Regions from separate parts of the Bradyrhizobium sp. 23 genome, predicted to be linked through region 2. Evidence: predicted binding sites of a transcription regulator. Region 2 holds the regulator's gene; each other region holds the start of a gene.
What was found. The regulator LexA, encoded in region 2, represses DNA repair genes until DNA is damaged. The targets are predictions, from matches to a motif close to TGTTCNNNNTGTGTTCNG.
Positions count from the first base shown of each region.

Region 1: IVB32_RS35020 (putative DNA modification/repair radical SAM protein) is a predicted target of LexA. The motif match lies at 11,251-11,268, and genes of this name have one in related genera.
Region 3: def (peptide deformylase) is a predicted target of LexA. The motif match lies at 2,327-2,344, and genes of this name have one in related genera.

Region 1 covers NZ_JADPJF010000148.1:362,103-374,997, reverse strand. The annotation lists gene IVB32_RS35060 (CusA/CzcA family heavy metal efflux RND transporter) at 1-1,298, opposite strand, end outside; gene IVB32_RS35055 (efflux RND transporter periplasmic adaptor subunit) at 1,337-2,581, opposite strand; gene IVB32_RS35050 (CoA transferase) at 2,727-4,139, opposite strand; gene IVB32_RS35045 (hypothetical protein) at 4,194-4,481, shown strand; gene IVB32_RS35040 (SDR family oxidoreductase) at 4,658-5,428, shown strand; gene IVB32_RS35035 (error-prone DNA polymerase) at 5,544-8,912, opposite strand; gene IVB32_RS35030 (DNA polymerase Y family protein) at 8,909-10,501, opposite strand; gene IVB32_RS35025 (DNA replication/repair protein) at 10,398-11,186, opposite strand; gene IVB32_RS35020 (putative DNA modification/repair radical SAM protein) at 11,348-12,583, shown strand; gene IVB32_RS35015 (UdgX family uracil-DNA binding protein) at 12,583-12,895, shown strand, end outside.
Region 2 covers NZ_JADPJF010000042.1:276,126-289,020, reverse strand. The annotation lists gene IVB32_RS11140 (S41 family peptidase) at 1-106, opposite strand, end outside; gene IVB32_RS11135 (alpha-hydroxy acid oxidase) at 410-1,543, shown strand; gene IVB32_RS11130 (HAD family phosphatase) at 1,558-2,184, shown strand; gene IVB32_RS11125 (hypothetical protein) at 2,352-2,543, shown strand; gene glp (gephyrin-like molybdotransferase Glp) at 2,782-3,993, shown strand; gene lexA (transcriptional repressor LexA) at 4,170-4,871, shown strand; gene IVB32_RS11110 (hypothetical protein) at 5,365-5,799, shown strand; gene IVB32_RS11105 (ComEC/Rec2 family competence protein) at 5,938-8,040, opposite strand; gene IVB32_RS11100 (DUF2171 domain-containing protein) at 8,312-8,545, opposite strand; gene IVB32_RS11095 (nuclear transport factor 2 family protein) at 8,630-9,016, opposite strand; gene IVB32_RS11090 (glutamine--tRNA ligase/YqeY domain fusion protein) at 9,036-10,712, opposite strand; gene gltX (glutamate--tRNA ligase) at 10,879-12,306, shown strand; gene gltA (citrate synthase) at 12,476-12,895, shown strand, end outside.
Region 3 covers NZ_JADPJF010000088.1:138,227-141,724, reverse strand. The annotation lists gene truA (tRNA pseudouridine(38-40) synthase TruA) at 1-625, opposite strand, end outside; gene fmt (methionyl-tRNA formyltransferase) at 746-1,669, opposite strand; gene def (peptide deformylase) at 1,682-2,206, opposite strand; partial or broken gene rmuC (DNA recombination protein RmuC) at 2,376-3,498, shown strand, end outside.

The sequences.
Region 1 (12,895 bases), on a different contig from region 2:
ATGCCGAACAGCGTCTCGGACGACATCTGCTCGGATTCCGACATCGGCGTCGTCTGCGTCAGGCGCCGGAAGATCGCCTCCACCATGATGACGGTGGCATCGACGATCAGGCCGAAATCGATCGCGCCGACCGACAACAGGTTCGCCGATTCCCCCCGTAGCACCAGGATGATCACCGCGAAGAACAGCGCGAACGGAATGGTGGCGCCGACGATCAGCGCACTGCGGAGATCGCCGAGGAATATCCACTGCAGCAACACGATCAGCAGAATTCCGATCACCATGTTGTGGAGCACAGTGTGGGTCGTGAGGTCGATCAGGTCGCCGCGGTCATAGATGCGCTCGATGCGCACGCCGGGCGGCAGGATGCTGGAGTCGTTGATGGTTTGAACGAGTTGGTGGACGCGCTTGATGGTTGGCGAGCTCTGCTCGCCGCGGCGCATCAGGACGATGCCTTGCACGATGTCGTCGGACTCATCGAGGCCGGCGATGCCGAGACGGGGCTTCTGGCCGACGGTGACGGTGGCGACGTCCTTGACCAGCACCGGATTGCCGTTGGTCTGCGAGACCATGGTGTTGGCGAGGTCGTCGATCGAGCGGATCAGGCCGACGCCGCGCACCACGGCCGATTGCTGACCGATATTGACGGTGTTGCCGCCGACATTGACGTTGGAATTGCCGACCGCCTGGAGCAATTGCGGCAGCGTCAGGCCGTTGGCGACCAGCTTGTTGAAGTCGACCTGGAGCTCGTAGGTCTTGCTCTTGCCGCCCCATCCGGTGACGTCGATCACGCCGGGCACGGCACGGAAGCGCCGCTGGAGGATCCAGTCCTGGATGGTCTTGAGGTCGAGCACGCTGTAGTTCGGCGGGCCGACGAGACGGTAGCGGAAGATTTCGCCAATTGGACTGAGCGGCGAGATCTGCGGCTGCACATTGCCGGGCAGCGGCGCGAGCTGCGCCAGGCGGTTCAACACCTGCTGCAATGCCTCGTCATAGGTGTAAGCGAACGAGAACTGCAGTTTGACGTCGGAGAGGCCGTAGAGCGAGATGGTGCGAATGGTCGTCACGTTCTTCAGACCCGCGACCTGGGTCTCGATCGGAATCGTGATGTAGCGCTCGATCTCCTCCGCCGACAGGCCCGGGCTCTGCGTCACGATGTCGACCATCGGCGGGGTCGGATCCGGATAAGCCTCGATGTTGAGCTGGTTGAACGCAATCAGGCCGCCGATGAGCACGGCGACGAACATCCCGACCATCAGGAAGCGCCGGTTGACGGCAAGGGCGACGAGGCGATCCATTCAGGTCTTCAGCTTGTCTTTTTTTCCCGGCCCGTCGATCAGCTGCCGGACGCCGCGCGGTCGATGAACAGGCTGCCTTTGGTGACCACCTGCTCGCCGGGCTTCAGATTGCTGGTGACCTCGACGAGATTGCCATTGATGAGACCGATCTTGATCTCCCGCAGCTCGACCGACTTGTCCTCGCGTGCCACCCAGAGCCGGACCTTGTCGGCTTCGTAGATCAAGGCCTGCTTCGGTACCGCCGGCGCGGCGCGGTCGCCGGACGAATAGATCGTTACGTTGGCGAACATCTCCGGCTTCAGCAGACCGTCCTTGTTGTCGATGGTGGCGCGGACCAGCAGGCGACGGGTGTTCGGATCGATCGCGGCGGCGACGTAGTTGACCTTGGCGGTCAAGGGACGGCCCGGGAGCGCCATCACGTTGACGGTGATGTCCTGCCCGATGCACACGGCAGCCGCATCGCTCTCGCGCACGAAGGCGGTGAGCCAGACCGTGGAGAGGTCGCCGACGACGAAGACCGGATCGCTGGCGCCCGAATTGACGTACTGGCCGGGGCCAATTTTACGCTGCACGACCGTGCCTGCGATTGGCGAATAGATCGTGACTTCCGGATTGATGACGCCCTTGTCCTGGAACGCCTTGATGGTCTCGTCGGTGAAGCCGAGGATCCGCAGCTTGTTGCGCGCGGCTTCCAGCGCGGTCGCCGAGGAGCGCATGTCGTTCAGCGCTTGAACCTGGGTCGCTTCCGCCTGCTGATAGTCCTTCAGTGGGATGGCATGGCCCTCGTAGAGGTCCTTGGCGCGCTTGAACTGGATATCGGCAAGATCGATCGCCGACTTGGCCTTGTTCTGCGAGCTCATCGCCGCAATGAAATCGTTCTGGGCCTGCACGGTGTCGGCGGCCTCGATCGTGAACAGCGGTTGGCCTTGCTTCAGCACCTCGCCTGGCTTGGCGAGCAGCTTGGTCACCCGGCCTGCATAGGGTGAAAACACCGGCGTCGAACGGTCCTCGTCGACTGCGACCTTGCCCTCGGTGACATACTCGGCGCGGAAGGTCTTGGCCTTGACCGGCTCGATCGTCAGCGTCGCCCATTCGGACGGCGTCGGCGTGAAGTTCTGCGCATTTCTGCGCGATTGGCTGGAGATCTCGGAGTGGCTCTTCTCCTTGGCTCCCGCATAGAGGAAGCCGTAGGCCCCGGCACCGGCAAGAGCTAGTAAAACTACGGATGTAATTACCCGTTGTTTTGTAAGCACCTGCAAACGCTTGGTATTTTCAACTACCATGGGGCCCGGTCATGTCTGCGATGATACCAGCGGATGCCAGCGTCATCGGTCGCGCTAATAGTGCCGAATTGTGATTTCAAACAACCTAAAAAACGCCGGCCGCCTTTCGGTTTGCGTTAAAAATTTGCGACACGTCAGCTTCACGTCAGTTTGTCACCGGCCACTCTGCCGGATGACTGCCGAGCGGCATCGCCGGACGGCTCCATTGCGCAGGCGTCTTCGACAGCAGCGCTGAATGGCGCACCGCCTTCAACGTGCCAAAGCCAGATGGCATGCTCTCGATGAATGCAGCGTGTACGGCCTCGCCCGTAATATCCGGGGTATTCAGGCCCTTTTCGAGCCGTCCGAGATTCCACAGCCAGCGCCCGGTCTGCGCCAGCGACACGCGCACGTGCCAGCTGCCGCCTTCGCGGGCCTGGCGGGCCTTGGCCATCATCGCGCCGAACGCCATCAGATAGCCGGTGGCGTGGTCGAGCATCTGCGCCGGCAATTCCTTCGGTCCATCGATGCCGGCAGCCTGTCCTTCGGCATGGTTGAACCCGGTCGTGGTCTGCACCAGCGAATCGAAGCCGCGCCGTTCAGCCCAGGGACCGGCATGGCCATAGGCTGACAGCGTTAGGTAGACGATGCCGGGGTTGATTGTCGCTGCGTCCTCCGGCGTGAAGCCGAGAGCGGCAAGCGCGCGCGGGCGATAGCCTTGCGAGAAGATATCGGCGTCTCTCAAGAGCTCGCGCAACTGCGCACGCCCGGCCTCGCTTTTCAGCTCGATGAAGGTGGTGAGCTTGCCGCGCCCGGTGTCGATGGTCAGCCACGGAATGGCCGGCAGTTCGGGGCCTGACACGAGCAGCACATCCGCGCCATGCGCGGCGAGCGTGCGGCCGGCGACGGGCCCCGCGATGACGCGAGAGAGATCGAGCACGCGCAGGCCTGCGAGCGGGCGATCGCCTTTTGGCAATCGTTGCGGCCATGGCTTCGGCGGGGCCTCGCCGATCTTCTCGATCGAGACCAGCGGCAATTCGGCGAGCGCGCGGGCCTGCGGCAGCGCCGACCATTCGTCGTACGAACGCATCAGGGCAACGACGCCGCCCGCGGCGTAGGTCGCAGTCTCGAAATCCTCGCTCTTCCATTGCATCAATGCGGCCTGCACCTTCTCGCGCTCGGGTTCGCAGCCGAGCACCTTGCAGACGGCGTCGCGATGATGCGGGAAATTGGTGTGGCAGCGGACGAAGCGGTTGTCGCCGGTTCTGTAGACGCCGGCGATGGCGTCCCAAGCGGGCGGCGGCGGCTTGTCGTCGACGCGCAAGTAGCGCTCGGAGCGGCATTCGGCGACGGCATGGCGCAGGTCGACGCTGACGTCCTGCGCTTCGCCGCTGCGCAATCTCCAGATTTCGGCGGCGGCAAGGCCGGCGGCGGCGATCGTTGTCTGGCCGGCAATTGCGACGCGAAATGAGGACGGGATCTGCGGCTCCTCGCCCGTCAGCCGGACGCGCGCGAGCGCGGCGGCGTCACCGCCAGCGGAGGTCCAGATGTTGCTGAGAATCTCGGTGGGGCTTTGCATGACCCTTCTCTCCCTTTAGTTTGCGACCATCGCATTAGCACACAAGGACATGCAATGGCCGCCATCGATCCTCTCACCGCAGGCGCCGTGTTCATCGCAACGGCGGCCACCGACGCGGTCTATGTCATGTTCACCTCGGCCGTGATCGCGCGCAAGCGCGTGCCCGCGGCGAACTGGAGCGCGGTCTGGTACATGCTCTCCTCCTATGCGGTGATCAGCTACACCGAAAACGCTTTCTATGTGGCTTTCGCGGCGATCGGCTCCTGGGCCGGCGCCTACGTCTCACTGACATTCCTGCACCGCCCGCCCGGCGGCCCGCCGGTGGGGGCGGCACCGGAGTGAGGGCCGCTGTTTCCACACGGTCATTGCGAGCGAAGCGAAGCAATCCAGAGTCTTTCCGCGGTGGCAGTCTGGATTGCTTCGTCGCAAGAGCTCCTCGCAATGACGATGTGGAGGCTTTTGGGCATCTCTCGAAACAGCTACACTAGCTGCGACCAACAAAAAAGGAAAACCAACCAATGGATCTCGGTCTCAAAGGCAAGAACGCCATCGTACTTGGCGGGACGCGCGGCATCGGGCGGGCGATTGCGGCGACGCTGGCCGGCGAAGGCAGCAATGTCGCGGTGTGTGCACGCAACGCGGACCAGGTTGCCGCCACGGTTACGGAGTTGAAGGCCAGCGGGATCCGCGCGACCGGCGGTCCGGTGGATGTCACGGACGGCGCGGCACTGAAATCCTGGATCGAGAATGCTGCAAAGGAGCTTGGCGGCATCGACATGCTGTTCTCTAACGCGGGCGCAATGGCACAAGGCCATGATGCCGCGTCGTGGGAGCAGAATTTTCGACTCGACCTGCTCGGCGCCGTGCACGCGTTCGACGCCGCGCGGCCGTTCCTCGAGGCTAGTGGCGACAAGGGTGGCGACGCCGCCTTCGTGATCATCTCATCGATCTCCGCGGCGCAAGCGGACACGGCGAGTTCCTACGGCCCGATCAAGGCTGCGTTGATCCACATGGCCAAGGGGCTGGCACGGCAGTACGCGAAGAAGAAGATCCGCGTCAACGTGGTCTCGCCAGGCACGGTCTATTTCAAGGGCGGCGTCTGGAATACGATCGAGCATAACATGCCCGAGCGCTACAATGATGCGATGAAGCGTAACCCCACCGGCCGCATGGCGACGCCGCAGGAGATCGCGAGCGCAGCGGTGTTTCTGGCGAGCCCGGTGTCGGGGTTCACCACGGGCTCCAATCTGGTGGTGGACGGCGCGATCTCGAACCGGGTGAATTTTTAGAACAAACTCGTCATTGCGAGCGTAGCGAAGCAAATCCAGTATTTCTCCGCGGTGACAGTCTGGATTGCTTCGCTGCGCTCGCAATGACGGGGCGAGAGGGGCGCGGCCCCCACCCTCAATGAAAATCCCGCGACGGCGGCAGGATGCGGACATTGCGGGGATGACGGATTTTTTGCGCGGGCGCATCCGTGTGGGCGCGGGGGTCGTCGTTGAGCGGTTCGACCACGGTGGCGCCTGCCGGCACCGGATGCTTGCGGCCGAGGGCGTCGTTGGCAAGGCCGACCAGATCGTGCGAACGGTCGATCATCCGCTGGGCGATCAGATGCGTCACCTTTTCGGGACTGCTCTGGATGTAGCCCTCGACCAGGATGAGGCGTGCGCCCATCACCTCCTTCCGGTACTGCTCCATGATCTTCGGCCACACCACGACATTGGCGATGCCGGTTTCGTCCTCCAGTGTCATGAACACGACGCCGCTGGCGCTGCCCGGCCGCTGCCGTACCAGCACGACGCCGGCACAGCGGACACGGCGCCGCTCGTTGTCGTGATTGATGTCCTTGCAGGCGACGATGCGCTCGCGCGTAAACATCTCCCGCAAAAATTCAATCGGATGGCCTTTGAGCGAAAGGCGAATGGTCTGGTAGTCCGCGACCACCTGTTCGGCGCGCGGCATCACCGGCAACGGCCTGGCGTGCTCGTCCGGCTGCTCGCGTGCGGTGGCCACCTCGAACAGCGGCAGCGGCACATCGTCGGGCAGGCGCCGCACCTGCCACAGCGCCTCGCGGCGATCGAGCCCGAGCGAGCGAAACGCGTCGGCATCGGCAAGCAGGATCAGCGCGCGCTTGGGCAGTCCGGTGTCGCGGGCGAAATCTTCCAGCGAGGTGAAGGGCCGGCGGTTGCGCGCGGAGACGATGCGGTCGGCCCAGTCGGGCGCTCTCTCCACACGGTCATTCCGGGACGCGCCTCTTTTCAGCCTTTCCTCATCCTCATCGAGCCAATGAAAACCGTCGATCTGGCGGAAGCCCAGGCGCACGGCGCAATATTTGCTACTTCCTTCTTCCAGCGTGTTCTGCGCAAAACTGTAGGACACATCGATATCGCGCACCTCGACGCCATTCTTGCGAGCGTCGCTGACGATCTGCGCCGGGGCGTAAAAACCCATCGGCTGCGAGTTCAGGAGGCCGCAGCAGAATGCATCAGGGTGATAATGCTTCAGCCATGAGGAGATATAGACAAGCTGCGCGAAGCTTGCGGCATGGCTCTCCGGAAAACCGTAGCTGCCAAAACCCTTGATCTGTTCGAAACAGTTCCTGGCAAAATCAGGCGCATAACCGCGTGCGATCATGTTGCCGATCATCTTGTCTTCGAACTTGCCGATGGTGCCGACATTGCGGAACGTTGCCATCGCACGGCGCAGGCCGTTGGCCTCCTCGGCCGTGAACTTCGCGGCCTCGATCGCGATCCGCATCGCCTGCTCCTGGAACAAGGGCACGCCGAGGGTCTTGTGCAGCACTCTGTAAAGCTCGTCCTTGTCGCCATGCTCCGGTGACGGCGATGGATAGTTCACTTTTTCCAAGCCGTTCCGCCGCCGCAGATAAGGATGCACCATGTCGCCCTGGATCGGACCAGGCCGCACGATCGCGACCTCGATGACGAGATCGTAGAAGGTCCGTGGCTTCAGCCGGGGCAACATGTTCATCTGGGCGCGGCTCTCGACCTGGAACACGCCGAGCGACTCCCCGTCGCACAGCATGTCGTAGACTTTGGAATCATCCTGCGGGACGCTCGCCAGCATCCAGCGTTCGCCCTTGTGCTGCTCGATCAGATCAAAGCACTTGCGGATGCAGGTCAGCATGCCCAGCGCGAGCACGTCGACCTTCATCATGCTGAGTGCGTCGACATCGTCCTTGTCCCATTCGATGAAGGTGCGATCGTCCATCGCGGCATTGCCGATCGGCACATAGGTGTCGAGCCGGTCCTGCGTGAGCACATAGCCGCCGACATGCTGGGACAGATGACGGGGGAATTCGATCAGCTCGGTCGCGAGCTCGACTGCGAGGTTGATCATTGAATTTTGCGGATCGAGGCCGGCCTGCCTGACCTGCATGTCGTTGAGGCCCTTGCCCCAGCTTCCCCAGACGGTGTCGGCAAGGGCCGCGGTGACGTCCTCGGTCAGGCCCAGCGCCTTGCCGACGTCGCGGATGGCGCTGCGCGGGCGATAATGAATGATGGTGGCGATGATCGCAGCGCGATGGCGGCCGTAACGGCGATAGACATATTGCATCACCTCCTCGCGCCGCGAATGCTCGAAATCGACGTCGATGTCGGGCGGCTCCAGCCGCTCCTTGGAGATGAAGCGCTCGAACAGCAGATCGACCTTGGTCGGGTCGACCGAGGTGATGCCGAGCACGTAGCAGACCGCCGAATTCGCCGCCGATCCCCGCCCCTGGCACAAAATGTTCTGGCTGCGGGCGTAATGCACGATGTCGTGCACGGTGAGGAAGTAATGCGCGTATTTCAGATCGGCGATCAGCGCGAGTTCTTTCTTCAGGGTGGCGCGCAGCTTGTCGTCGATCTTGCCGCCGAAATATTTGTCGACACCGGCCCAGGTCAGATCCTCCAGATGCCCCTGCGCGGTCTTCCCCGGTGGCACCGGCTCATCCGGATACTGGTATTTGAGCTGGTCGAGCGAGAAGGTGATCTTGTCCGCAAAGCGCATGGTCTCCGCGATAGCTTCGGGGAAATCGCGGAACAGCCGCGCCATCTCCCTGGGCGTCTTCAGAAATCGCTCGGCATTGGCTTCCAGCTTCCGGCCGACCGCCTCGATCGTGGTCTTTTCCCGGATGCAGGTCAGAACGTCCTGGAGGGGACGGCGCGCGGGGTGGTGATAGAGCACCTCGTTGGTCGCAAGCAGCGGCACTTTTGCTTTTGCGGCGAGATCATCGAGCTGCGCGAGGCGACGGCGATCGTCGCCGCGATAGACCAGACTCGCCGCCAGCCACACGCCCTCGGCGCGACTTGCCTTCAGCTTGGCGAGGATGTCCTGCGCTTGCGCCGCATCGAAGCGATGCGGCAGCGTCAGGATCAGGAGCTGGCCTTCGGAAAACGCAAGGAGATCGGCGAAGGTGAGATGGCATTCGCCCTTCGCGATCCGCGTGATGTCGTCGCCGCGCTTGCCCCGGGTGAGAAGCTGGCACAGCCGGCCATAGGCGGCGCGGTCACACGGATAGACCAGGATATCCGGCGTGCCGTCGATGAAGACGATGCGGGTGCCGATCAGAAGCTTCGGCTTGTGCAGCACCTTGTCATTGTCGAGCTCCTTGTAGGCACGCACCACACCGGCGAGCGTGTTGTGATCGGCAATGCCGATCGCGGGAATGCCCAGGATGCTGGCCTGGTGTACATAGTCGCGCGGATCCGAGCCGCCGCGCAGGAAGGAGAAATTCGTGGTGATGCCGATCTCGGCATAAGCGGGCGTGTTCATGCGAAGAGACCGTGCACATACCAACCGGGAGGAGCGGGCTTGCCGTCGTCGTCGAAGCACTCCCCCTCGTAAAGACCGTCGCGAAAGATCCAGAAGCGTAGGCCTTCGGCATCCTCGATACGAAAATAATCCCGTGTCAGTTGCTTGCCGTCCTGCCGCCACCATTCCATGGCGATGCGCTCGGGGCCCTCCACCCGCACCACCGCATGCTGCGCGCGGCGCCAGGTGAATTGATGCGGCGGCCCGTCGGGCACGGTCGCGAACGGCACATTGATCGGCTCAGGCTTGTCGAACAACCGCAACGGACGCAGCGGCGGCTCACCCTCGGTGCGCGCGGGCCATTCGGCCTGCATGGCCACGGCGAGATGATGCTGGGCAGGCGCCGCCAGCACCGCACATTCAGGGATATGGGTATCCTCAGGCAGGTGCACGACGACGCGCTTTCCGCCGATGCGCGCGGCGATGCGGTCGATCAGCGCGGCAAGCTCGTCATTGTCGTGGACATGGGCGTCGAGATCGCGCTGCTCCTGCACCACGATCTCGGTGCGGCTTGCCGACAGCCGCACCATGTCGAAGCCGAAGCCGGGATCGAGGGGATCGGCGAGTGCATCGAGACGCTCGCGGAACAGCCGGTCGACGACCGCGCTCCGCGTCACGGGACGTCCGGTTTCGACCATGATGGCGCGCACCGCGCCGTCGGTACGGAAGAATGTGGCTTCTAACCGTCGCGCGCCCTTGCCCTGCTTCTCCATCGACGCGATCAGCGTGTCGGCGAGGCGCGACAGCGTCATCGCGATCATGGTGTCGGTCGCGATCGGCTCGGCAAAGCGTTTCTCTACGATGTAATCGGGCAGCGGCTTTCGTGGATTGATCGGCGCATCGCCCTGTCCCAGCGCGTGCGCAAGCAGCGTGGAGAACCGCGCACCGAACCGCGCCGTGATTTCGCTCGGCGTGCGCGAGGCGACATCGCCGATGGTTTTCAGGCCGGCGCGGCGCAGGCCGGTGCTGATGGCCTCACCCGCACCAAGCGCGGACACTGGAAACCGGCTGATTGCCGCCGCCTCCCCGCCATTGGCAACGATGCTACCGGATGCCTGCCGCGTCAGCGTGCGCGCGCAGACCGAGGTGCCGGCGATCGCCGCGCTGACGGCAAAGCCCTGGCGATCGAGGGCACGGACAAGGGTTTGCAACAGCGTAGCCTCGCCGCCGAACAGATGCGCGCAGCCGGTGATGTCGAGGAACAGCCCGTGCGGCGGATCGAGCGCCACCAGCGGCGTGAAGCGGTCGCACCAGTCGGCGATGTCGCCGATCGTCTTGGCATCGGCCACGGCATCGGCATCGAACACCTTTAGATCCGGACACATCGCCCGGGCATTGGCCAAGGGCTGGCCGATATGCAGCCCGAGGCGCTCGGCGGCCTCGTCCAGCGCATGGATCACCAGCGCGTTGCTGTCCTTGGCGACGACGATGCTGGGCTCATTGTTTTTATGCAGTCCGACGTTGCCGAAGAACCGCTGGATCCGGTCGATAGGCAGGCGCGGCAGCCACAGGCTGAGGATACGTCGACGATTCAGAGAACTGGCACTCATCACATTTCCATTCCATGATCCACCGGCCGCACGGGCCATGACGATTGCGCAAGAGCTCGGCATCGAAGCGCGGCGCGCCCCAGGCGCTCCACATCGCGCCCGGCGGCGAATGCGCCGCGCGCAGCATCCATCTGGTCTCCGCGGTCGATGGCAAAGGTTGTGCGGCCATCCGCAGCAGCAAGCCGGTGACACCGGAAGACTGCGCAGCCAGCGTCAGCTTGCGGCTCGCCACAAGATCGAACTGCCTGGTCTCACCCCAGAGCTCGAGCACGACGGCGCCCAGCGCGTCGCAGGCGAGCGCATCGGCCGACGTGCGCAACGCACTCTCCACGTCGGCGGCGCGCACCATCACCATACGGCGCGGATCGAGACCGATCTCGGTGAGCCCGCTCATCGACAGCGCACCGGTTTCAATTTCTGAAAAATCCTGCCGCACCCACAGCAGCGGTTTGCGTGCCGTCATGCGCCCCGCAAGTCCGGTGACAAAGCCGGTCGCGGCCGCGCCCTGACGTCCTTCGCAAAATACCTCGTGGATTGCCGCGCGTGCGAGCCCGCCCTTTAGCGCGCTGTCGGCCTCGCGATGGCCGAGCGCGACACGGTCGCGATGATGCACGACCTCCGCCGTCTCGATGCGCTCGATCTGGCCGCGCAAGGCTGCAAGCGCGCTTGTTCGTGCGCCGCTCATATACGCCGCTCCTCAGGAGTGATTGCCGGTGGCTCTCAAAAAGAGAACCAGCGGCTAGCTCATTTGTTCATGATATGTTCTAATATAAAGCTAACGACGCCCCAGGAGTCAATCGAATTGGCGGGCCTTGGGATTCATGAGCTGAATCAAAGGGATCCAATATGGACGTGCAACGCAAGCTGGAAATCCTGGCCGACGCCGCCAAGTACGACGCGTCTTGCGCCTCCAGCGGCACCGAGAGGCGGGATTCCAGCGACGGCAAGGGCATGGGATCGACCGCGCCCGGCATGGGCATTTGCCATTCCTACGCGCCGGACGGTCGCTGTATCTCGCTGCTCAAGGTGCTGCTGACCAACGCCTGCAATTACGACTGCCTCTATTGCGTCAACCGGGCCTCTTCCAACGTGCCACGCGCCCGCTTCACCATCGACGAAGTCGTCAAGCTGACGCTCGACTTCTACCGGCGCAATTACATCGAAGGACTGTTTCTCTCCTCCGGCATCATCCGCAACCCCGACTACACCATGGAGCAGGTGGTAAGCGTCGCGCGCAAACTGCGCGAGGAGCATCACTTCCGTGGCTACATCCATCTCAAAACAATCCCCGAGGCCGACGATACATTGATCTCCGAGGCCGGCAAATATGCCGACCGTCTCTCTATCAACATCGAGATGCCGCAGGAGACGAGCCTGCAGCAATTCGCGCCCGAGAAGGACGTGCGCGCGATCCGCCGCACAATGGGCCGACTGCGGCTGAAGCTGGACGAGGCCGAGGAAAGCCGTAGCGCGAAGACGAAAGCCAAGCCGCAGCGCTTCGCACCGGCCGGCCAAAGCACGCAGATGATCGTCGGCGCCGACGCGGCCTCCGACCACACTATCCTCCACACCAGCGCCAATCTCTACAGTTCATACAGGCTGAGGCGCGTCTATTATTCCGCGTTCAGCCCGATCCCCGATGCCAGCCGCGCGCTGCCTCTGCGCGCGCCGCCCTTGCTGCGCGAGCACCGACTCTACCAGGCCGACTGGCTGATGCGGTTCTACGGCTTCGACGTCGGCGAGATCGTCGACGACAGTGCGATGCTGCCGCTCGACATCGATCCAAAACTCGCCTGGGCGCTGCGCCACCGCGACCGCTTCCCGCTCGACGTCAACCGGGCCAGCCGCGAGGAATTGTTGCGCGTGCCGGGCTTCGGCACCAAGGCGGTCGAGCGCATCATCGCGGCGCGCCGCACGACCACCATCCGCGTCGCCGATCTCGCGCGGCTGCATGTGCCCCGGAACAAAGCGCTGCCGTTCATCGTGCTGAGCGATCACCGGCCCGCGACGCACCGCCTCGACGAGGCACGGCTGATCGAACGGTTCAAGCCGAAGGCCACACAACTGGGATTTGGCTTCTGATGCAGTACATCACCCTCGAGAACGAAACCGATTTCGACGGCTGGCGCAAAGCCGCGCGTAGCCTCGTGCTTCACCAAATGAAACCGGTCGATGTCACCTGGACCGTGCAGGGCGGCGAAGCGGAGCTGTTCGCGCCACCCTCGCCGTCTCCGCTGCCGGCCGGTGGCGATAGCACCTTCAACGTGCCAGCAAAATTCGTCGAGCTCGCCAAGGCCGCGATCCTGCATCGCGATCCCGAGCGTTTCGCGATCCTCTATCGCCTGCTGTTTCGGCTGAACGACAATCACGACCTCATCGAGGTCGCGACCGATC
Region 2 (12,895 bases):
TCGCTGCCGCCCGTGCCGCCCAAACGCCGCCGTGCGGACTGGCTACCAAAAGGGTCAGACACGCTCCGGTGAGCGCGCCCAGTGGAAACAGCAGGGTTTTCCGCATGGATAGGCTGGCCTTTTTGCTTCGCGGTTCGGTGGGCTGGGAGCCGCCATGCAAATGGCGATCCAGCCTGCTTCTCACAATACCATTCTGGTTTCTTCAAGGCCGGGATGCCACGCCGGCGGGTACACCGTAAAAATCGGTTGGTCCGGACCTAAACTTTCGGCAACGTTGCAGGACCGGTTCGTGCGCAGCGGGGGTCGGCCGGCCGGCCCGCGCCTCGCAGCCATGCCATTTTAGGATGGTTTTGGCGCCCCGGACGGGTTAGGCGATCAGGGAAGGCTTCAAATTCTCGGGAGGATAACAATGAACGAAGCACCCCGCATCCAACCGGAAAGGAACGTCGAGCTCGGCGCCAGCACCGAGCCGTTCCAGAATCTGCATGAATTCATCCGGAAAGCCCGCGCCAACCTCAACCAGAATGCATGGGACTATATCGTCGGCGCGGCCGAGACCGAGACCACGATGCGTCGCAACCGCATGGCGCTGGACGAGATCGCTTTCCGCCCGCGCGTGCTGCGCGATGTTCGCAAGGTTACAGGTTCGGTCGAACAGTTCGGCCGCAAGATGCGCCTGCCCGTGGTCCTCGCCCCGGTCGGCGCGCTCGAGATCTTCGATCCGGATGGTGCGGCGAGCGTGGCACGCGCCTGCGCCTCTTTCGGTGCGGCGCACATGCTCAGTTCGGTGTCCGAGCCCGGCCTAGAAAAGACCGCCGAAGCTGCGTCCGACGCGCTGCGGCTCTACCAGCTCTATGTGCGCGGCGATGACGCCTTCGTCGCCGACGTCGTCAGCCGGGCCGAGAAGAACGCCTACGCCGCCTTCTGCCTGACCGTCGACACCGCCCACTACAGCCGCCGCGAACGTGACATCGCCAAGCGCTACGTTCGCGAGAGCCGCTTGCGCGCCACCGGGGGCGATTACCAGAAGGGTCTGGAGTGGCGGACGGTGAAGATGATCAAGGACAAGTTCAAGATCCCGCTGATCCTCAAGGGCATCGCGACGCCGGAGGACGCGCTGATCGCGATCGATCACGGCGTCGAATGGATCTACGTCTCCAACCATGGCGGCCGTCAGCTCGATCACGGTCGCGGCGCCATGCACGTGCTGCCCGAGATCGTCGACGCCGTGAACGGCCGCGCCAAGATCATGGTCGATGGCGGTGTCTGTCGCGGCACCGACATCGTCAAGGCGATCGCGGCGGGCGCCGACCTCGTCGGCATCGGCCGGCTGCAATGCTGGGCGCTGGCGGCGGCCGGCGAAGCCGGCGTGGCGCGCATGCTGGAACTGCTCGAGGACGAAGTGCTGCGCTGCCTCGGCCTCTTGGGTGCGACCTCGTTCGCCGAGGTCAACAAATCCTGCCTGCACCAGGCGACCGCAACCAACGCGCCGAGTGTGTTCAGCGCGTTTCCGCTGTTCGACCACGAGCCGTATCGATACTGAGTGAAAGGACGCAGGTGACATCGCTCTCTCCCGGCAGCGCGGATGCGCTCCTGTTCGATCTCGGCCGCGTCGTGCTCGATATCGATTTCTCCAAGGCGATCGCCTGCTGGGCGGGACATGCCGGCTGCAAGCCCGAAGCCATCGTCGCGCGCTATGTGCGGGACAGCGAAGCCTATCGGTTGCACGAGATGGGGAAGATCAGCGATGAGGACTATTTCGCCTCATTGCGAGCCTCGCTCGGAATCGGCATTTCGGATGCGCAGTTCCTGGAAGGCTGGAACGCGATTTTCGCCGGCGAAATGCCTGACATCGCCGAGCTGCTGCCGCGCGCAGCGAAACAGATGCCGCTCTATGCTTTCTCCAACACCAACCGGCCGCACGTGGACCATTTCTCGAGGGAATATGCCGACCTCCTCGGCCATTTCCGCGAGCTGTATTTGTCGTCCAGCATCGGCCTGCGCAAACCGGATGCGGAGGCCTTCGACCACGTCGTTGCGGCGATCGGCGTGCCCGCCGGGCGCATCGTGTTCTTCGACGATCTTGCCGAAAACATCGAGGGAGCGCGCGCGCGCGGCTTGACGGCGGTGCATGTGACCTCGCCGCGTGACGTCGGGAACGCATTGAAGGCATTGGGCATTTGACGACGGTCCGTTGTCGCGAAACCCACGACGGCACGGCCCGACGGACCAATTTTGAAAAATTGAGGAACCGGATCACTTTGTACATTTTTATACAGAGTTCCGGGAACGGAATACCGCCTTCCGGACTCTTAGCGTCCGTTGGGACTTCTACGGACGGATGCATCATCGTGCTGGGCAAAACCTACCTCACCAAGCAGGCCTCTCTTCTTCTTGAATTCGCGAGGACAACTTCAGATTCGGACCTTTCCGCCAAGCTTGTGAGCAAGGCCGCCGACCTGAAATCCCAAGCCGACCCGCTGCCCGACAAGGATCAGGGATCCAAGGCGCCCGACGTAACTCCCGGGCAGGCAGGGAGCTGATCGATTCAGGCCATGGCGCGTTCTCGCCTTGCCATGATTTTCGTCGCTTCCATGACCACTCTCCTGCCGATCTGTGACCTCCTTCGGATCATGCCGCGACGCGCTTGATCCTGCCTTCCGGAACAATGTGAAGGGGCGGGATGACTGTGCCTGCTCAGCCGCTTTTGCCTCTGCGCCTGCGCTCGGCTAGAAGACGTGCGGAACATTCGCCCGAACGTGCCGAGCAGGAGTTTTCGCCGTGGCCTTGATGCCGGTTTCTGACGCGCTTGCCGCGGTGCTGGCGGGTGCAGAGCCGCTGCCGGAAGAAATGATTTCCCTCGACGAGGCCTACCATCGCGTGCTCGCGCGTGACGTCGTGGCGCGGCGCACGCAGCCGCCGCAAGCGATGTCGGCGATGGACGGCTACGCGGTGCGCGCGGCCGATGCCGCGACGATCGATTCGGAGCTCACCGTCATCGGCGAAGTCGCAGCGGGCCGACCGTTCGAGGGGACGGTCGGAGCCGGCGAGGCCGTGCGGATCTTCACCGGCGGCGTCGTTCCCTTTGGCGCGGACGCCGTCGTGATCCAGGAGGACACGGTCGCCGCCGGCAAGCGCATCACGATCAAGGAAGCCGCGATCGCCGGCCGGCACATCCGCCCCGCCGGCGTCGATTTCCGCGAGGGCGACGTGCTCCTGCGCAAGGGAAGCCGTCTGACCGAGCGAGACCTCGCGCTCGCCGCCGGGATGAATCATCCGCACCTTGCCGTTGTCAGGCGTCCGAAGGTCGCGATTCTCGCCACCGGCGACGAGCTGGTGATGCCGGGCACCACGCCCGGCCACGGCCAGATCGTCTATTCCAACGGCTACGCCCTGCACGCGCTCGCCCGCAGCGAGGGCGCCGAGACCATCGACCTCGGTATTGCCGCCGACACGCTCGAGGCCACCACCGCCGGCATCCGCCGCGCCCGCGAGAGCGGCGCCGACGTCCTGATCACGACCGGCGGCGCATCGGTCGGCGACCACGATCTGGTCCAGCAGGCACTGCGGGACGAAGGCATCGCGATGGCGTTCTGGAAGATCGCGATGCGGCCAGGCAAGCCGATGATGCACGGGCGACTCGGCGCAATGGGTGTGATCGGCCTGCCGGGCAATCCCGTATCGTCCTACGTGTGCGCTTTCCTGTTCATGGTGCCGCTGATTCGCGCCCTGTCGGGCCGTTCAGTGATTCACCATCGCCGTGAACGCGCCGTGCTCGGCCGCGACGTCGGCGCCAACGACCAGCGCGAGGACTATCTGCGCGCGCATCTTGAGGAGCGTGACGATGGCACACGCGTCGTTGTTCCCGTCAATCATCAGGACTCTTCGCTGCTTGCGAATCTCGCTGCAGCACAGGTACTTCTCGTCCGCGCACCATTCGCGCCGAAGGCCGAAGCCGGCACGGCTTGCGAAGTGTTGCGGCTCCCCGTCTGAGCGCCCCCGCAACGCGCGTTCCGCGCACTTTGCTCTGTTCACGGTAAATTAAGCAGTTGCGGAACATGTATCGAACATATAGTGTCTGTTCATGATTTGTTTCGAGCATGCAGCGGCTTATGGCCGAATTCAGCGTCTCGGAATCGGACGACATCAACCGGGGGACTTTGGTCGAGATGTTAACGCGCAAACAATACGAGCTTCTGCGGTTCATCAGTGAGCGTCTGAAGGAAAGCGGCGTGCCGCCCTCCTTCGACGAGATGAAGGATGCGCTCGATCTGCGCTCGAAGTCGGGCATCCATCGCCTGATCACGGCGCTCGAGGAGCGTGGCTTCATCCGACGCCTGCCCAACCGCGCCCGTGCGATTGAAGTCATCAAGCTGCCGGAGCTCCAGGCAGCCGCTGGCAGCCGCCGCGGCTTCACGCCGAGCGTCATCGAGGGCAATCTCGGCAAGGTGCGTGCGAGCGCGAGCCTGCCCGCTGACGAGGGCGAACGTCCCGTCGCGGTGCCGGTGATGGGCCGCATCGCGGCCGGCACGCCGATCGAGGCGTTGCAGACCCGCAGCCATACTATCAGCGTACCGCCTGACATGCTCGGCTCGGGCGAGCATTACGCGCTGGAAGTGCGCGGCGACTCGATGGTCGAAGCCGGCATTCTCGACGGCGACATGGCCCTGATCCAGCGCAACGAGAGCGCCGATACCGGCGACATCGTGGTGGCGCTGATCGACGACGAGGAAGCGACGCTGAAGCGCTTCCGCCGTCGCGGCGCCTCGATCGCGCTCGAGCCCGCCAACGCGGCCTATGAGGTCCGCATCCTGCCGCCCAACCGGGTGAAGATTCAGGGCAAGCTGATCGGGCTTTACCGGAAGTACTGATACCGGGAGTCTTTCTATCGGCAGTACTTCATATCGGAAGCACTTCATGCCGGAGGTGCTTGGCGCCTCGCGCGCTTCCGATCGGCATCGCCGGTCAGAGATTGGAGCGGATCATCGTCCGCTCCGGCTGGATAGCCTTTCTGGTTCTGCACAGACTATCCGGCCCCTCCTCCAACGCTGGCTCCTCGCCACGCCGACGAAGCAGCACCGCTTCAAGCAGCACCGCTTCGCGGCTCGGTTGTTCGAGGAAACAGCGACCAGCGGTCAAGTTCGGCCGTTGCAGCCAAGTTGGCAATGTTCGCGTACGCGCCTCCCGAATGCATCGCGGCGAGCTTTGTTCCTATTGAATTCGGGAAAGATAATGTGATCGCGGCTTGCGGAAGCCAGCCGCAGATTTGCCCACAACCAAGCAGAGCGTTCGTGCTTCCACTCTGATAGAGGCCTGCGCCTCGATAAGAGACGCGGGTTGCTATCCCAGCATGAGGAGCACCCGATGTGTGACTACAGCCTACATGCCGTCGCGTCGCGCCCCGCCGAAGTCGGCGAGACGATCGTCACGACAAGCTTCCGCGGCACCTCGACGCGCGGCTTCGCCTCTGCAGCCGATCCGTCTGTTGCCGTCTGCCTGCTGCCGGGGACGGAGCTCGCCTTCGCCGACGACGTCCGCTACGACAATCGCTGGATCTGGACGCGCACCATCAATTCCCGCGTGGGCAAGTTCGGCAAGATCGATCCGCACGTTCCCGACCGCCATCATGATGCGATCGAATTCCCCGACGGCAAATACGTGCTGGTGACGCAGCTCGTCGAAGGCCAGCGCGCGACGGTGCTGCAACTGCCGGTGACTCAGTCGGTCACCGAGCGCGAGCACAAGGCGCAGATCACCGCCGACAGGCAGCCGACCGTCACGCACCTGCCGATCGGCTGACAGAGCCGCCCTCCGGCTACGAAGTCGGAGGTCAGGATTGAATCGCCATCGCCGGCCGTGGCCGGCGAGATGGTGTGGTTTGCACCCCGCGAATCCGAACGGACGCACCGAACCACTGCGTTGCTCCGCACCATCAGATCAATCGTCGGCTTGCAGGTCGGTGTCCGCCGGCGTTGCGTCCTTGATGCGAGGCGCGGTCGACTTTGGCGCGAGGCTGCCGTCGAAATCACCCTCGCCGGCGCCGGCCGGCAACCAGGGGCGGCTCGTGCCTCTCGCCCTCACTGCCTGAACCACAAAACCGTCACCACGCTGCGTCAGCGCCAGCGCGCTCTGGCTGGCGAGCCGCTGCCGATCGACCACCATCGCCGCGCAATCGGGCGGCGCGGGACGTGTCGTCACCACCAGGGCGGCCCGACTGCAATCGTCTGCGAGAGCGTCGACGCGCAGTGCCAGCGCGACCAGCCTCCCGTCGGCCAGTGGCGTCACGCAGCCGGATTCGTCGCAGGACACGCCATCGGCAAGCGAGGCTCTGCCCGCATCGCGCGGATCGGCGTCGGCAGCGAGCCATTCCTTGAGCAGAAAGCTGTCCTTGTTCGTCCTGATCAGGTGCAGATATCCGTCCCTGCCCCGCACCGCGACGCTGGCGCCATCCCCGGCAATCAGGATGTCGGGCTGCCGCGCCGACAGTCCCCAGGGGATCGCTGCCAGCAGCACCAGGGCGCCGGACCAGCGCAGCGGCGTGCGCAACAAGCCGAGCACAATGATTCCCAGGCTCGCCGCGATCAGCGGCGCGATCCCGAACGCCGGGATGCGGCCCACCGCGCCCGGCAAGGCCGCGACCCAGCGCGAGACCGCGACCATCCACTCGATGCCAATCCCCATCAGCCACCAGAACACGCTGTCCAGCCCGAACGGCGCAGCAAGCAGCCCCAACAGCCCCGCCGGCATCACCAGCGCAGAGACCACCGGCATCGCGCCGAGATTGGCGAGCACGCCGAACGGCGTGACACGGTGGAAATGAAAGGCGGCATAGGGCGTCGTCGCAAGTCCCGCAATCAGCGAAGCCATGAACAGCATCGCAATCTCGCGCCCACCCCACATCGCAATGCGCGCAGTCGCCGAATTGTCCGGCGAGGCAAACAAATTGGGCATGTCGATCTGCACCAGTGCGACCAAGCCGAGCGTTGCCGCAAACGACATCTGAAAACTCGGATGCACCAGCGCTTCCGGCGCGACCGCCAGCACGATCAGCGCAGCCACAGCAAGCGTGCGGAAGGTGATGGCGCGGCGATCGACCATCACCGCGATCAGCACCACCGCCGTCATGAAGAACGACCTTTGCGTGGCGACCTCCGCGCCCGACAGCAGCAGGTAGAACGCAGCGGCGACCAGCGCGGCGGCGGCCGACCATTTCTTGATGGCGAAGCCGGCCGCCAATCCGGGGATCAGAGCGAGCAGCGCGCGCACCGCGAAGAACACGACGCCGGCAACGACGGCCATGTGATAACCGGAGATCGAGAGCACGTGGCCGAGGCCGGAGATGAACATCGCATCGTTGACGGGCGTGGTGATCGCATCGCGCCGCCCGGTGAGCAGCGCGGTCGCGATCGCCCGATTGTCGCCGTCGAGCGTCGCCCGGATGCGGGCATCGATCGCATCGCGCAGGCCTTGCATGAAGGCCGCGTAACGCAGCCGTAAGCCGCCGGTCTCAGGCGGCGACGCCACCGTGATGGCGCCCATCGCGAAGCCGGAGGCGCCGATGCCCTGGAAGAACATGTCACGCGAAAAGTCGTAGCTGCCGGGCCGCACCGGCGCGAGTGGCGGCATCAGCCGTGCCTTCAGCTGAACGAAGCTACCGACCTCCGGCGCGGTGCCCTTGCGGACCGACAGGCGCACGCGCTCGAGCCTGACGTCGCTGCGCTGCGCCTCCATCGCCGTGACGCGCAGCACGAAACGATCGGTACGCTCGCGGATGTCGCGAGCCTCGACGAAGCCCGACAACGACACCGAATAGAGCGCCCTTGCCAGCACCGGGTGGGCGATGCGCGCCGTCTTCCAGGTTGCGACGGCAAAGCCGGCCGCGACCGCCGCGATCATGATGGCCGGGGCGAACAGCCGGCTCCGCCGCAACAGAGCCGCGCCAAGCAGGAGCGCGATGGCGGTCGTGGCAACGACCCACAGCACCGGCTCATGATCGGCAGAGAAATAAAGCGCGATGCCGCAGCCAAACGCGACGGGCACCCACGGCAACAGCCGCCCGGCGCCCGCCTCGGCGCGCAGCCAGGCGCGGAGGGTCTCGGCCAGCGATGTCCAGAGGTCGAGGCCTGCAGGCGCGAGGCCGCCCGCGGACGCGGCGCGGCCCGCGGGCCACGTCCCCGCGATCCCTGCGATCGTACCGGCCGGCCCGGCTCCGCCATTCCCTGCACTCGATGATACGCAACGAAGCCAGAAGCTACCGGAACGTGCAGGTGGGCGGATAGCGGTACGGATCAGGAACGAAGGGGCGCGGCCGCTACTTTTCCTCTTCCATCGTCACGGCCACATCCGCCTTGGCCGACAGCCTGACCTTGTTGCCCTCGATATCGGCGACGAGGCCCTTGTCGATGAAGTGATGATGGCCCTTGTGGCTGCCCTCGCCGCTGTCCTTCTTGGTCAGCTTGATGCGATTGCCTTCGACCTTGTCGACGGTGCCGATGTGGACGCCGTCGGCGCCGATCACTTCCATATGCTCTGCGATGTTCTGCATGGTGGGTTCCTTGTTGGACCCACCCCAACGCGCGGGGAGCACGTTCGTTCTCTCACGAGAATGACGAAGCCGTGTGCCCGCTCGTCAGATCAGCGGCGCCTGCGACGAAGCATGGTGATTGACGATCTTCCAGTCGCCGTCCTCGCGCATGATGACCCAGCTCATCTTGACCGAGAAATCGGGGCGTTCGCCGGCGAGATCGAACGAGATGGTGGCGGCCATATTGATCAGATCAGGACCTGCCTGCGCCGCCGTCACCTCGGAAAACACCGCGCTCGGCTTGCGCCAGCGCGGCAGGCCGTTGAAATAGTCTGCGACGCCGGCCCTGCCCCGGTAGAGCTTTGGGTTGGAGCCGAAGAAGAAGGCATTCCTCGCATAGAGCGATGAGAGCGCGGCCGCATCGAGCGTGGCGAAGCCGGCGCGCCATTTCGCGATGATGGCGGAAACGATAGCGTCGGCTTCGTTGCTCATTGTGGCCTCGCAGCTCTTTTCAGCCTTTGGCAACTTCCTTCGCGAACGTGTCGCGCAGACCGATAGTCCTGGAAAATACCGGTCTGTCGGACGTCGAGTCCTTGTCGCGCACGAAATAGCCCTGGCGCTCGAACTGCATCGGCTCGGTCGAATTGCTTTCCGCGACCGATGCCTCGACGCGGGCATTAGCAAGAATTTCCAGTGACTGCGGATTGAGGTCGGCGGTGAAGTTCGAGGCGTCCGGGCTCGGTTTGGCAAACAGCTGATTGTAGATGCGGATTTCCGCGGGCACGGATGTCGCCGCCGGCAGCCAGTGCATGGTGGCCTTGACCTTGCGGCCATCGGGCGCGTTGCCGCCCTTGGTCGCGGGATCGTAGGTGCAGCGCAGCTCCACCACCTCGCCGGCATCGTTCTTGATCACGCCGATGCACTTGACGAAATAGGCGTAGCGCAGCCGCACCTCGTTGCCCGGCGACAGACGGAAGAACTTTTTCGGCGGGTTCTCCATGAAGTCGTCCTGCTCGATATAGAGCTCACGGCCGAACGTGATCTTGCGGGTGCCGGCGGAGGGATCATCCGGATGGTTGATCGCCTCGAGCTCCTCGGTCTGCCCCTCGGGATAATTCTCGATCACGACCTTGAGCGGCTTAAGCACCGCCATGCGCCGCTGCGACGTGCGGTTCAATTCCTCGCGGATGCAGAATTCCAGCATGCCGACGTCGACCACGCTATTGGCTTTCGCAACGCCGATGCGCTTGACGAATTCGCGAAGCGCGGCCGGCGGCACGCCGCGGCGGCGCATGCCCGCCATGGTGGGCATGCGCGGGTCGTCCCAGCCCGCGACATGGCCCTCGCGGACGAGCTGGGTCAGCACACGCTTGGACAGCAGCGTGTAGGTCAGGTTCAGCCGCGCGAATTCGTACTGGTGCGGCTTCGAGGGCACCGGCAGCTTCTCGATGAACCAGTCGTAGAGCGGCCGATGGTCCTCGAACTCCAGCGTGCAGATCGAGTGCGTGATGCCTTCGATGGCGTCCGACTGGCCGTGGGCATAGTCGTAGCTTGGATAGATGCTCCATTTGGTCCCGGTGCGCGGATGGTGCGCATGCAGGATGCGGTACAGCACGGGGTCGCGCAGATTGATGTTGCCCGCCCCCATGTCGATCTTGGCCCGCAGCACGCGCGCGCCGTTCGGGAATTCGCCCGCCTTCATGCGACGGAACAGGTCGAGGTTTTCATCCACGGTGCGATCGCGGAACGGCGAGTTCTTGCCGGGCTCGGTCAGCGTGCCGCGCGCAAGACGAATCTGCTCCTGGGTCTGGTCATCGACATAGGCGAGCCCGTCGCGGATCAGCTGCTCCGCCCATTCGTAGAGGCGGTCGAAATAGTCCGAAGCGAAGAACAGGTTCTTGCCCCAGTCGAAGCCGAGCCAGCGCACGTCGGCCTGGATGGAATCGATATATTCCTGCTCTTCCTTGACCGGATTGGTGTCGTCGAAGCGCAGATGGCAACGGCCCGGAAACTCTTGGGCGATGCCGAAATTGAGCGCGATCGACTTGGCGTGGCCGATATGGAGATAACCGTTCGGCTCCGGCGGGAACCGGGTCACGATCTCCTTGTATTTGGCCTGCTCGAGGTCGGCCTGGATGATGTCACGAATGAAATCGCGCCCAACCTCGTTCGCCACCGGTTCTGTCATTACGAAAATCCTGTAGGGAAATCAGCGGCCCTTCTGCCAAATTCCCTTGGCTGAGCCAAGGGCTTAAGCAAGGTCTCAAGCAACCCTTGGCGGTCCGCTGCCGGGCTTTAGTTATGCTCCGGTCCTGTTATATACCAGCGCCTCCAATGCATAGGCCCTGCCAAGAATGACCTCTCCCGTCGTCACCCGTTTCGCTCCTTCGCCGACCGGCTTCCTCCATATCGGGGGCGCGCGCACGGCGCTGTTCAACTGGCTCTATGCGAAGAAGCACGGCGGCAAGATGCTGCTCCGGATCGAGGACACCGACCGGGAGCGCTCCACCGAGGCCGCGATCGGCGCCATCCTCGACGGCCTGAAATGGCTGGAGCTCGGCTGGGATGGCGACGTCATCTACCAGTTCAGCCGCGCCGCCCGCCACCGCGAGGTCGCCGAGCAGCTGCTCGCCGACGGCAAGGCCTATCGCTGCTACGCCACCGCCGAGGAGCTCACCGCGATGCGCGAGAAGGCGCGCGAAGAGGGGCGCACCCGCCTCTATGACGGCCTGTGGCGCGACCGCGATCCGGCGACGGCCCCAACCGACGTGAAGCCCACCATCCGGCTCCGTGCGCCCCAGACCGGTGAGACCGTGATCGAAGACCAGGTCCAGGGCCGCGTGGTCTGGCAGAACGAGAATCTGGATGACCTCGTCCTGCTGCGCGGCGATGGCAACCCGACCTACATGCTCGCTGTGGTGGTCGACGATCACGACATGGGCGTCACCCACGTCATCCGCGGCGACGACCATTTGATCAACGCGGCCCGCCAAAAGCAGATCTACGACGCGATGGGCTGGACGCTGCCGAGCATGTCCCACATCCCCCTGATTCATGGCCCGGACGGCTCAAAGCTCTCCAAGAGGCACGGCGCGCTTGGCGTCGATGCCTACCGCGCCATGGGGTACCTCCCGTCCGCGCTCCGCAACTATCTCGTCCGGCTCGGCTGGAGCCATGGCGACCAGGAAATCTTCTCGACGGAGGAGATGATCGCGGCGTTCGATCTTGCCAGCGTCGGCCGCGCAGCAGCGCGCTTCGATTTTGCCAAGCTGGAAAACCTCAACGGCCACTACATCCGCAATGCCGACGATCAATCACTCGTGAAGATGTTCGAGGACGTGCTCGACCACGTCGTGCCCAGCCGCGACGAGCTTAAGGCCAAGTTAAACGACACCACGCGCGCGCAGCTCCTGAAGGCCATGCCGGCCCTGAAGGAGCGCGCCAAGACGCTGATCGAGCTGATCGACAGCGCCTATTTCATTTTCGCGGACCGGCCGCTGGAGCTTGACCCGAAGGCGGCGGCGCTGCTGACGCCTGAGAACCGCAAGCTGATCGGCCAGCTTCATTCCGCGCTGGAGAAAGTCGAGACGTGGAGCGCGGCCAATGCGGAAGCCGCGCTGCGCGCCTTTGCCGAGGAAAATAGTCTCAAGCTCGGCGCGGTCGCCCAGCCGCTGCGGGCCGCGCTGACCGGACGGACGACGTCGCCCGGCATATTCGAGGTTTTGGACGTCCTGGGACGCCAGGAAAGCCAGGGCCGGCTTAAGGATCAGGCTAAGGACTAGCTGAGGGCCAGCCTACGACGTAAGTCGACCATGCGTGGCGCCATCTTGCAGCGCACACAGCAATAATATACCCATCTCACCCGTACCTTCTGGAACATCCGGCCTGCCCCGCGATATCTCATCGGGGCCTCCGGGTCCGGCCCGTTTCACCATACATCGGGGACCTCTGATGGACGCCAAACCAAGCAATAAGACCGCCACACTGACGGTCGGAAACAAGAATTTCGATCTTCCGATCCACAGCGGCAGCGTCGGGCCCGACGTCATCGATATCGGCAAGCTCTACGGCCAGTCCGGCCTGTTCACCTACGATCCGGGCTTCACCTCGACCGCGAGCTGCCAGTCCAAGATCACCTATATCGACGGTGACGCGGGCGTGCTGGAATACCGCGGCTATCCGATCGAACAGCTCGCCGAGAATGGCGACTTCCTCGAGACCTGCTATCTGCTGCTGTTCGGGGAGCTTCCGACCGCCGCGCAGAAGAAGGATTTCGACGACCGCGTGATCCATCACACGATGGTGCACGAGCAGATGGCCCGCTTCTTCCAGGGCTTCCGCCGCGACGCCCATCCGATGGCGATCATGGTA
Region 3 (3,498 bases), on a different contig from region 2:
CGCCGACCCACATCAGCGACCCCACCATCGAACGCACCTGGCTGTGCAGGAATGAGCGCGCCGAGGTGACTATGGTGATCTCGCGCCCGTCGCGCAGCACGTCGAGCTGATCGAGCGTCTTCTCCGGCGACCTGGCCTGGCACTCGGTGTCGCGGAAGGTGGTGAAATCGTGCTTGCCGAGCAGGCGTTGTGCCGCCGCATGCATCGCATCGGCGTCGAGCCGGCGCGGCACGCGCCAGGCGTGGCCGGCATCGAGTGCGAGATTGGCGCGAGTGTTGACGATACGGTAGCGGTAGTGGCGCTTGATGGCTGAAAAGCGCGCCTCGAAACTATCAGGCACGATATCCGCTTCGAGCACCGCGACAGGATGCGGGCGCAGATGCGCATTCAAGCCGTCGCGAAAACGGCCCGGCGGAAACTGCTTGCCGACATCGACATGCGCGACCTGGCCGCGCGCATGCACGCCGGCATCGGTGCGGCCGGCACCATGGACGCGCGCATCCGCGCCGGTCATCGCCTTCACAGCGGCCTCCAACGCGCCCTGCACCGAGGGCAGCGTCTCCTGCACCTGCCAGCCGAAGAACGGCGCGCCGTCATATTCGATGGTGAGCTTGTAGCGGGGCATCTTGTCCAGTTTCGCTGTCATCGCCCGGCTCGACCGGGCAATCCAGTACTCCGCAGCCTATCCGTTCGACCGAGAAGCCTCGGCGTACTGGATACCCCGCCTTCGTAGGGTATGACAGCGTCAGGTGAATTTGGCGCCGGTCTTCAACGGCACGCCGCGCAGGAAGTCCGCGGCCTGCATGCGTGCCTTGCCTTCGCGCTGGAGCTCGATCAGACGGATTGCACCCTCGCCGCAGGCGATGGTGAGGTGATCGTCGAGCACCTCGCCGGGTGCGCCCGTGCCTTTCGCCAGCTCGCAGCGCAGGATCTTGACCCGCGCATTCTCAAGTTCGGCCCAGGCGCCGGGAAACGGCGACAGGCCGTGGATATGGCGCAGCACCTCGCGCGCGGGCCTGGTCCAGTCGATCCGCGCCTCGGCCTTGTCGATCTTGGCGGCATAGGTGACGCCGTCCTCGCTCTGCTGCTTCAGCTGAAGCCCGCCGCGCGCCAGCGCGGCCATGGCGCGCACCATCAGATCGGCACCGAGCCGCGACAGACGATCGTGCAGATCGAGCGCGGTCATGTTGTCCGTGATCGCGAGCCGTTCCGCCATAGCGACGTCGCCGGTGTCGAGGCCAACATCCATCTTCATCACCATCACGCCGCTCTCGGCATCGCCGGCCATGATCGCGCGGTTGATGGGAGCGGCACCGCGCCAGCGTGGCAGCAGCGAGGCGTGCAGGTTGTAGCAGCCGAGCTTTGGCGCATCGAGGATCGCCTGCGGCAGGATCATGCCATAGGCGACGACGACGGCCGCATCGGCGTCAAAGGCGCGAAACTCTTCCAGCGCCTCCGGCGTTTTCAAAGTCTTCGGCGTCAGCACGGGCACACCGAGCTTTCCCGCGGCCTCTTCCACCGGGGTCGGCTGCAATTGCAGCCCGCGCCGTCCGCCGGGCTTCGGCGCGCGCGTGTACACGGCCGCGATCTCGTGGCCATGCGCGACGAGCTCGAGCAGCGTCGGCACGGAGAAATCGGGCGTGCCCATGAAGATCAGGCGGAGGGGCATCGACAGAGAACCTCACTCCGCGCGCTTGGCGGCTTTCTCGAACTTCTTCAGCACGCGGTCGCGCTTGAGCTTTGACAGATAGTCGACGAACAGCACGCCGTTGAGATGGTCGATCTCGTGCTGGATGCAGGTGGCGTAGAGGCCTTCGGCGTCCTCCTCGTGCACCTTGCCGTCGAGATCGGTGTAGCGCACCCGCACCTTCGCAGGGCGCTCGACCTCCTCGTAATATTCGGGGATCGACAGGCAGCCTTCCTCGTAGACCGACAGGTCCTCCGAAGAGGCGATGATTTCCGGATTGATGAAGACGCGCGGCTCGGGCTTGGTCTCGCCGTCCTGGTCGGGCTTGGCGAGGTCCATGGTGATCAGCCGCAACGGCTGCGCGATCTGGATCGCCGCGAGCCCGATGCCGGGCGCGTCGTACATGGTCTCGAACATGTCGTCGGCAAGCTTGCGGATCTCCGGCGTGACCTTCTCGATCGGCTTGGAGACCAGACGCAGCTGCTTGTCGGGCAGGATGATGATTTCTCTGAGGGCCATGGCCGCGATTTAAGCCGCGCGTTCGATGCGGTCAATGCGGCCGGGAACCCCGTTAACCCTCCGCTAACCATAAAACTTCAGGTTTCGTTAACCATAAAAATTAACACCATTTACCATAAATGTTCGCTATTCGTTCGTGTCTCGAAGCGAATCGGCTAGAAGCAGGGGCATGAACGAGATCATTTTCATGCTTGGCGACTGGCCGGTGCGCACCGTGGACGCGCTGATCGGCTTCGGCGCCCTGGTCCTTATCCTGCTGCTCGTGATTGCCGTCGTGATCGCGCGGTCAGGGCGGCGCGGCGCGGAACTCGCGATGGCCAACGCCATCCGCGCCGACGAGCTCGAGGAGTGCATCAGCCAGATGCTGCACGCCCAGAGCGAGGCTTCGGGGCGAGTCGACGCCATGACCCAGACGCTGGCCGGCCGCCAGGCCGACATGGCGCGCGCGGTCAACGAGCGGCTGGATTCGGTGACCCACCGCGTCGGCCAGTCCATGGAGCACTCGACCCGCAACACCATGGAGAGCCTGCACGCGCTGCACGAGCGGCTCGGCATCATCGACAGCGCGCACAAGAACCTCACCGACCTCACCACGCAGGTGACGACCCTGCGCGACGTGCTCGCCAACAAGCAGTCGCGCGGCGCCTTCGGTCAGGCGCGGATGGAAGCGATCGTCCAGGACGGTCTGCCGAAGGGCGCCTACGAGTTCCAGTTCACGCTCTCGACCGGCAAGCGTCCGGACTGCGTCGTGTTCCTGCCCGACCAGCGTCCGCTCTGCATCGACGCGAAATTTCCGCTGGAGGCGATGACCGCGCTGCATGATGCGCGCACCGACGAGGAAAAGCGCATCGCCACGCAGCGGCTGCGCGGTGACGTGATGAAGCATGTCAGCGACATCGCCGAAAAATATCTCGTCGCCGGCGAGACCCAGGAAATGGCGTTGATGTTCGTGCCGTCGGAATCGGTCTACGCCGAGATCCACGACGGTTTCGACGACGTGATCCAGAAGGCGTATCGCGCCCGCGTCGTGCTGGTGTCGCCGTCGCTTTTGATGCTCGCAATCCAGGTGATGCAGCAGATCATGAAGGACGCGCGCATGCGCGATGCCGCCGACCAGATCCAGACCGAAGTGATCAAGCTCGGCGACGACCTCGGCCGCCTGCGCGATCGCGTGCTGAAATTGCAGAAGCACTTTGCCGACGCGAACGAGGACGTCCGCCAGATCCTGATCTCCGCCGACAAGATCGAGAAGCGCGCGGGGCGCATCGAAGAGCTCGATTTCAGCAAGAGCG